DNA from 2 places in the Micromonospora sp. NPDC093243 genome. Region 2 is predicted to be linked to the other one. Evidence: riboswitches for the same ligand, from Rfam matches in the RefSeq annotation. Region 2 holds a riboswitch; the other holds the start of a gene.
The links. Region 2 has a riboswitch for S-adenosylmethionine ahead of thrC (threonine synthase). Riboswitches for the same ligand answer to the same signal wherever they lie in the genome.

Region 1: linked by a shared signal. The riboswitch ahead of ACIP9D_RS02715 (ABC transporter substrate-binding protein) and the one ahead of thrC (threonine synthase) in region 2 are both predicted to bind S-adenosylmethionine.

The regions. Positions count from the first base shown of each region.
Region 1 covers NZ_JBIVNT010000001.1:584,867-589,246, reverse strand. The annotation lists gene ACIP9D_RS02730 (sugar phosphate isomerase/epimerase family protein) at 1-54, shown strand, start outside; gene ACIP9D_RS02725 (amino acid ABC transporter ATP-binding protein) at 68-820, opposite strand; gene ACIP9D_RS02720 (amino acid ABC transporter permease) at 817-1,596, opposite strand; gene ACIP9D_RS02715 (ABC transporter substrate-binding protein) at 1,636-2,508, opposite strand; SAM riboswitch class IV at 2,773-2,885, opposite strand; gene ACIP9D_RS02710 (S8 family peptidase) at 3,254-4,380, opposite strand, start outside.
Region 2 covers NZ_JBIVNT010000008.1:37,856-42,235, reverse strand. The annotation lists gene ACIP9D_RS25610 (DUF4232 domain-containing protein) at 1-108, opposite strand, end outside; gene ACIP9D_RS25605 (metalloregulator ArsR/SmtB family transcription factor) at 395-712, opposite strand; gene ACIP9D_RS25600 (DMT family transporter) at 804-1,775, shown strand; SAM riboswitch class I at 1,911-2,046, shown strand; gene thrC (threonine synthase) at 2,058-3,344, shown strand; gene ACIP9D_RS25590 (GNAT family N-acetyltransferase) at 3,613-4,380, shown strand, end outside.

The sequences.
Region 1 (4,380 bases), on a different contig from region 2:
GCCGTCGTCGCCACCCTGGCCCGCCGCTACGTCGCGCACGTGCTGGCCGACTGACCAGCGCCGGGGCTCAGAGCACCTGGTCGAGGAAGCGGCGCAGCCGCGGGTGCTCGGCCCCCTCGAAGATCGCGGCCGGCGGCCCGGCCTCCAGCACCACCCCACGGTCCATGAAGGCCACCGTGTCGGCGACCTCGCGGGCGAAGCCCATCTCGTGGGTGACCACCACCATGGTCATGCCGCCGGCGGCCAGGTCCGCCATCACCCCGAGCACCCCCTTCACCAGCTCGGGGTCGAGCGCGCTGGTCGCCTCGTCGAAGAGCATCACCTGCGGCTGCAACGCCAGCGCCCGGGCGATCGCCACCCGCTGCTGCTGGCCGCCGGAGAGGTGCGCCGGCCGGGCGTCCGCCTTGCCGGCCAGCCCGACGAGGTCCAGCTGGGCCCGGGCCACCGCCACCGCCTCCTCTTCGCCCAGCCGCTTGATCCGCCGCAGCGCCAGGGTGACGTTGCGCAGCACGCTCATGTGCGGGAAGAGGTTGAACTGTTGGAAGACCATGCCGACCCGCTGCCGCAGCGCGTCCGGGTCGTCGGACAGCACACTGCGTCCGTCCAGCAGCACGTCGCCACGGTCCGGCTCGATCAGCCGGTTGATGGTCCGCAGCAGGGTGGACTTGCCCGACCCGGACGGGCCGATCACGCAGGCGGTCGTGCCGCGCGGCACGTCCAGGTCGACGCCGCGGAGCACCTGGTTCGCCCCGAAGGCGAGATGCACGTCGCGGACACCCAGGCTGACCGAGGTGCTGGTGGTCGTGGTGTCGGTGCTCATCGCTGGCTCCCTCCCGCCGCGCCGGGCAGTGTCAGGTCCACGTCGGAGGTGTCGTCGCTCGGCGGGGCGCCCGGGCGGCCGTGTCGCAGCCGCCGGTCGATCGCGTTGACCACGTGCGTCAGCGGCACGGTCAGCGCCAGGTAGAAGAGCCCCGCCAGCAGCAGCGCGGACTCGTTGCCGGTGGTGGCGGCGTAGTCCTGGCCGATCCGGAACAGCTCCCGCTCGCTGGCCACCAGGCCGAGGAAGTAGACCAGGCTGGAGTCCTTGATCAGCGCGATGAGCTGGTTGACCCAGGCCGGCAGGACCCGTCGTACGCCCTGGGGGATGATCACCATCCGCATCGACTCGCCCCAGGAGAAGCCGAGCGCCCGCGCGCCCTCCAACTGGGCCGCCTCCACCGACTGGATGCCCGATCGGAAGATCTCCCCGATGTAGGCGGCCGCGATCAGGGAGAGCGCCAGGATGCCCAGCGGGTAGGGGTTCGGGCCCCAGACCTGCATGCCGAGCGGCGCCAGCCCGACGCCGATCAGCAGGATCGTCGCGGCGGCCGGCAGGCCCCGGAACACGTCGGTGTAGACCCGCGCCGGCCAGCGCAGCCAGCGGGTGCGGGAGATGCCGGCGATGGCCAGCAGCATGCCCAGCACCGAGCCGAGCAGGGCGGCGGAGACCGCCAGGATCAGCGTGTTGGGCAACCCGACGGTCAGCATCTCGGGCAGCGCCTCGCGCATCGATTCCCAGTCGAAGAAGGTCTCCCACAGGGTGCGCAACGGATCCATAGTCGCCTCTCCTACCGCCCCGCTCGTCGTCTCGTACCGTCAGGACGCGGCCGACGCCGACGCCGACGGCGCCGCCGGAACCGCGACGGTGCCGCTGCCCGGCTTGAAGTCCGCCGGCACCGGCCGGCCCGGGTAGTACTGGGCCTGCAGCCGGCTCCACGTGCCGTCGGCGATCACCTCGTCGAGGGCCTTGTTCAGCGCCTCGCGCAGCTTGTCGTTCCCCTTCGCCACGGCGTACGCGGTCGGCGCCGGGCTGAGCTGCTTCGCGGCCACGGAGATCTTGCCCCCGCTGTCCGCGGCGGACTTCTCACCGATCTCAGCCGGGGCGATCCAGGCGTCGGCGGTGCCGGCCTTGAGCTGGTTGATCGCGCCGTTGTAGTCCGGCACCCGCACCGGGTTGAGCTGCTTGCCGGTGGCGTAGTCGTCCTGCACGGTGCCCTGTACCACCACGACCCGCTTGCCGCTGAGTTGGTCGAAGCTGGTGATCGGGGAACCGGCCGGAACGTCGAGTCCGAAGTAGCCGAAGTCGTAGCCGTTACCGAAGTCGACGGTCTTCTTGCGCGCCTCCGTGATCGTGATCGAGGAGCTGCCGACGTCGAACTTGTGGTTGTTGACCTGGGCGAGCAGCGCGGAGAAGTCGGTACCGACGAACTCCACCTTCAGGTTGATCTTCGCGGCGACCGCGCTGAGCAGGTCGTTGTCGAAACCGGTGAACTTGCCGTCCTTCAGGTACACGTTCGGCGGCGCGTCGGTGAGCGTGCCGGCCCGCAACACGCCGGGTTGGAGCAGCTCGTACGGGTTGTCCGCCGCGCTGGACGAGGCGTCGTCGCCGCAGGCGGTGAGGGCGGCGGCGCCGAGGAGTGCGGCCACGCCGAGGGCGGCCACCCGGGTCAGGGCAGGAAGAGATCGCACAGGTGTCTCCGAATGGTGTCAGCGGCGGGGCACGGGCGTGCGCCGCCGACGGTGCGCCCGATGGGCGTACCGCGGGATCGATCAGGGGAGCGGGGGCGGGCGCGTCAGCGCGAGAGGCGACACGCGGCGCTGCAGACCCACATCATGTCGACGTGGCGGCGCCGGGTCAGGGCCACCGGCGTGGGCGACGAGACCGACGCGGCGACCGGAGGAGTGCTGGTGCGGATCATTCTGGTTCTCCTGGGTCGGGTTGACCTGGGAACCAGGCCACGCTTGCACCGGAGGTTGCTCCGATGCCTGGTCTTCACCCGGGGCACCCCACCGCGGAGGAGGGTTGCCGGCCAGCGAGCCGGGGCTTGACGCTGGCGCTCATGACCTGCGCCGAGGCTAGCAGGGCGGTACGGGGCATCGTCCACCCGTTATGACCACGCTCACCCGGGCCACGCCGGGCACGGAGCAGGCACGCGCCCGAAGCCGGGCGAATCGCCCACCGGGCGTGGGCGGCGGTGACACCATCACCGGATGGTGGACGCACCGCCGAGCCTGCGGCGCGGAGGCAGAGGTCGGGTGCTGAGCGGGACCGCCGAGCGGTGAGCCGAAGTCGGCCGCCGTACCCGGTGCGCAGGCCCGCTGACCGTCAGCGCGAGGGGGCACGCGGAAGCGCCGGCGCCGGTCGGCGCCGGCGCATCGGCCGCCGGGGGTCCGTCCCGGCCCCCCGGGTGCGGGAGCCGGGACGGGTCATCGGTCAGAACGTGGAGACGTTGAGCAGCTTCTCCTGGACGCCGTCCGGGTCGCCGGCCGGCCAGTTGTACGCGGTGGTGCCGGCCCCCTGCAACGCCGACTTCACCGCGCCCGGCGAGGCGCTGGGGTGGGTGGCCTTGTAGAGGGCCGCGCCACCGGCGACGTGCGGGCTGGCCATCGAGGTACCGGAGATGGTGTTGTAGCCGGCGCCCTTCCACGTGGAGTAGATGCAGACACCGGGCGCCATCAGGTCGACGTCCGCGCCGAAGTTGGAGAAGTCGGCGATGGTGTCGTCCACGTCGCTGCGGCAGGTGGCCGCCGCGCCGCCGCCGGGCACGCCGTTGAAGTCGGCCAGGGCGCTGACCGTGATCACCTCGTCGTACGCCGCGGGCACGTGATTGGCCGCGTTGTCGGTCTCGTTGCCGGCCGCCACCACGTAGGTCACACCGGCCGCAACGGAGCGGCAGATCGCCTCGTGCATCGCGTCCCGGTTGGTGCCGCAGGCGCTGTCCGTGCCCGAGCCGCCGAGGCTCATGTTGGCGACCTCGATCTCGCTGGCATGCGCGGTCACGTAGTCGATGCCGCAGATGATCGCGGAGAACGACCCGCTACCCGCGTTGTTCAGTACCCGGACCGGCCAGATCCTCGCGCCCGGGGCCACGCCGACCACACCGGCGCTGTTGTCGAGCGCGCCGATCGTGCCGGCGACGTGCGTGCCGTGGCCGTTGCCGTCGTCGGCGCTGTTGCCGGTGGAGCAGTTCTTGGCGCCGGCCGTGTAGACGTTCAGGTCCGGGTGGTCCAGGTCCACGCCACTGTCGATGACGGCGACGTCCACGTTGACCCGCTCGTCCACGCCATTGATCTTCGCGGTGGGGCTGAGTTCGGCGTCGGCCCGGTTGATGCCGGTGGGCGTGGTCTGGGCGTCAGTGCTGACCACCCCGTCGGGCTGGACGAAGAGCACCCGGGAGTCGCGGGCGATCCGGGCCGCGGCGGTGGGGCTCATCCGGGCCGAGTAGCCACGCAGGGCGTGCTCGTAGACGTACCCGACGCTCGCGCCGCGGGCCCGCGCGTGCTCGGCGGCGACCGACGGCGAGTCGGCGCCGGCGCGGAGGACGACGATGTAGTCGCTGG
Region 2 (4,380 bases):
CGGTCCGCCCCCCGACGTGCAGGCCCCGAGCAGCGCGGCTCCGACGAGCGGAAGGCCGGCGAGTAGGAGACGGAAGCGTGCCGGTCGGAGTCGCACTGAAGGTCTCACCGCCGCATCCTCCCAAGATCCGCCCGGCCGGTGTCCGTCCGGGTGCGGCCGGTGGTCCGGTCACCCACTGTCGAACTGCCCCAAATATGGACCACCGGAAGCCGGGCGGCGCGGTATCGCGTGCGCGGTCCAGATATGGGGCAGGTCGACAGGACCCGCGAATCAACCGCCAGTCGGGCTGCGGTCCACGGCGCAGCCGGTCCAGCAGGTCGGCCGGGGCGCGCTCGGGCCCGGGACCGGCGGTTGCGGGACCGGGGGTTGCGGGACCGGCGGTTGCGGGACTGGTTCAGACCCGCTCGCCGGGTGCGGCGCTGCGGGTGAGGACGGCGTCGAGCAGGCCGGGGTAGAGGCGGTCCAGTTCGTCGCGGCGCAGCCGGACGTAGCGGCTGGTGCCGGCGGCCCGGGTGCGGGTCAGGCCGGCCTCGCGCAGCACCTTCAGGTGGTGGCTGCGGGTGGCCTTGGAGACGCCGAACTCGAAGCTGCCGCAGGCGTACTCGCCGCCCTCGGCGAGCGCCCGCACGATCTGTAGGCGTACGTCGTCGGCGAGCGCTCCCAGCACCGCGGTGACCGGCACCTCGCGCAACTCGGGTTCGTGCAGCTCCATGTGAGCAGTGTAACCCTTGTTCGACAAAAATCGAACAAGCTCCTAGGGTCGGGATCGTTGGTTCGAAGATACTCGAACATAGGAGCTGAGCATGCGCTCTCGCGCCGCCGCCTTTCCGCTGCTCGCCGCGCTGAGCTGGGGAGTGATGTTCCCCGTCCTGGCCAGCGCGCTGACCTGGGTCGACCCGCTCAACCTGACCACCGCCCGCTATCTCTTCGCCACCGTGATCCTGCTCGCCCTGCTGCTGCTCCGCGAGGGCGTGGCCGCGCTGCGCTCCGGCGGTCGGGGTGTCGAGGTGGCGGTGCTCGGCGTGGTCGGCTTCGCGGGCTTCAACCTGCTCACCAACCTGGCGCTGGAGCACGCCGCGCCGCAGCAGATCTCCCTCTTCGTGGCCACCACGCCGCTGGTCACCCAGTTGGTCCGGTGGGCTCGGGACGGCGTACGCCCGCGGCCCGCCCTGCTCGCCCTCTCCCTGGTCGCGCTCCTCGGTGTCGGCCTGGTGATCACCCGCGGCAGCCTCGCCGGGCTCGGTCAGTTCGGTCTCGGCGGCCTCATGATGATCGGCGCGGTCGTCGGTTGGGGGATCTACACGCACGGGGCCGGCCGGTTCGGCGAGTGGTCGCCGCTGCGCTACACCACGCTGACCGCGCTCGCCGGCACGCTCTTCATGCTCGCCGCGAGCGCCGTCGCCGACCTCGCCGGGTGGCAGCACGCGCCGGCCGGCGCCGACCTCGTCGCGGTCGCGCCGCAGCTGGCGTACGCCGTGATCGTGGGGGCGGTGATCGCGGTGCTGGCCTGGAACACCGGGGTGCAGCGGCTCGGCTCGGCGAACGCCGCGCTGTTCATGAACCTCGTCCCGGTGACCACCTTCGTGGTGCAGATCGCCCGCGGCTACCGACCCGGCCCGGTCGAACTGGCCGGCGCGGCGCTGACCATCGCGTCCCTGGTCGCGGCCAACCTGGTGACCCGGGCCCGGGTGCGGGCCACCCCGCCCGGCGACCGGCCGGCGGCGGTCTCGGACCCCGTCGCGGTGGTCGACCCGGTGGCGGTGGTCGCGCGCTAGCCCGCCCTCTCGGCCGCCCCCCCCGGGACCCGGGGGCGGCCGTTCGGGGTGGGTGAAGATGACGGCGGCTCACACCGTGGGACGGCGGACTGGACGGTCGGCGGCCCGGCCGTAGACTCGTTCGCACAACTGCATACCTCATCCAGAGGGGCTGAGGGATACGGCCCGAAGACGCCCCGGCAACCACCCCGCGCGCTCATCGCTGAGCGACCCGCGGGGCAGGTGCCAATTCCGTCCCCGCCGCACCGTGCGATGCGGGGAAAGATGAGAGGAATCTTCGACATGACGTCGACGCTCGCCGCCCCCGGTATCGACACCACCGCCAGCCCCGCCCGCGCCCTGGTCTGTCGGGCCTGTGAGGCCCGCTACCCGCTCGCCGCCCAGCACGCCTGTTACGAGTGTTTCGGGCCGCTGGAGGTCGACTACGACGCGGCCGCGCTGGCCACCGTCACCCGCGAGCAGATCGAGGCCGGCCCGGACAACATCTGGCGCTACGCGGCGCTGCTGCCCGCCGGTCAGGATCCGGCCACCCGGGTCACCCTGAACCCCGGCCTCACCCCGCTGGTCGCCGCCCCGCACCTCGCCGCCGAGCTGGGTATCACCGCCCCGCTCTGGGTGAAGGACGACAGCGCCAACCCCACCCACTCGTTCAAGGACCGGGTCGTCTCGGTGGCGCTCACCGCCGCCCGGGCGCTCGGCTTCACCCGGTACGCCTGTGCCTCCACGGGCAACCTGGCCAACTCGGTGGCCGCGCACGCGGCCCGCGCCGGGGTGCCCTCGGTGGTCTTCATCCCCGGCGACCTCGAGCAGGGCAAGGTGGTCACGACCGCCGTCTACGGCGGCGAGCTGGTCGCCATCGACGGCTCCTACGACGACGTGAACCGGCTCTGCGGCGAGCTGGTCGAGACCGACGAGTTCGAGGACACCGCGTTCGTCAACGTCAACGTGCGCCCCTACTACGCCGAGGGTTCCAAGACCCTGGGCTACGAGGTGGCCGAGCAACTCGGCTGGCGCATCCCCGCCCAGGTGGTCATCCCGATGGCCAGCGGCGAGCTGCTCACCAAGATTGACAAGGCGTTCTCCGAGCTGGTCGAGGTCGGCCTGGTCGAGGCGCCGGCCGGCGGCTGGAAGGTCTTCGGCGCCCAGTCGGCCGGCTGCAACCCGATCGCCACCGCGCTGCACGCCGACACCGACACGATCGTCCCGGTCAAGCCGACCGGCATCGCCAAGTCGCTGAACATCGGCGACCCGGCGGCCGGCCTCTACGCGCTGGAGGCGGTGCGCCGTACCGGGGGCTGGATGGAGTACGTCGACGACGACGAGATCCGCGCCGGCATCCGCCTGCTGGCTCGCACCACCGGCGTCTTCGCGGAGACCGCCGGCGGGGTCACCGTGGCGGTGCTCCGCAAGCTGGTCGAGTCGGGCAAGCTCGACCCGGCCGCGGAGACCGTGGTCTTCAACACCGGCGAGGGGCTGAAGACCATCGACGCGGTCGCCGGTGAGGTCGGCCCCACCCATCGGATCCGCCCGTCCCTGCGCGCCGCCCGCGACGCGGGCCTGCTCGGCTGACCCGCGGATCGCCCGGACGGGGGATCAGGCCGATCCGCCGGGTAACCGGCTTTTCGCTCTGGGTGCGGAAAACCCGCCGCTAAGGACTTGACGGCAGGAACCGGACGGCGCAAGATGCTCCGTGCGGGAGGGCATTTCGCCGAAGACTTTTGAAGTTCTTACGACCCAACGCCGGAGGCGTTGTGCGAGTGTCCCTCCCGACCAACGTCCGATCGGGCCAGCGAAAATTCGCTGGCCCGATCGCGTTCCCAGGGCGCACCCTTCCGGCATGAGCATCACGATCGCGCCGTTCGACGCCGCCGACCCGGCCGCGATCGACGAGGCCTACCGGGTCGGGGCGGCGGCGAACGACGCCGACCTGCCCGACTTCCCGCCGTTCTGTCGCCAGCGCTTCGAGGCAATGCTGACCCACCCGATGCCGGGCACGGTCACGCTCTGGGCGCTGGCCCGGCTGGATGGCGTGCCCGCCGGCTACCTGGCGCTGGACCTGCCGCAGCTGGACAACACCGAGAACGCCACCGTCGAGCTGGTGGTCCATCCGGCGCACCGGCGGCGGGGAGTCGGCCGGGCGCTGCACGAGCATTGCCTGCGGCTGCTGCGTGAGCAGGGCCGCAAGCGGGTCATCGGGATGGCGGTCATGGAGCTGCCCGGTGGGCCGGCCCGTTCGGCAGCCGGCGCCGCGTTCGCCGCCGCGCTGGGGGCGCAGCCAGCGCTCGCCGAGATCCGCCGCCGGCTCGACCCCACCCGGGTCGACCAGGGCGCGCTGGACGTGCTGCACGCCGACGCCCGGGCGCACGCCGCCGGCTACCGCACGGTCCGCTGGCACGGCCTCGTCCCCGAGGAGTACGTCGCCGACATCGCCTACCTCGACGGCCGGCTGTCGACCGACGCGCCCCTCGGCGACCTGGAGTGGGAGGCCGAGCAGGTCGACGCCGAGCGGATCCGGGGCACCGAGCGGGCGCTGGCGGCACGCGGACGGCGGCAGTACCACGTCGCGGTGCAGCACGAGGAGTCCGGCAAGCTGGTCGCCTGGACC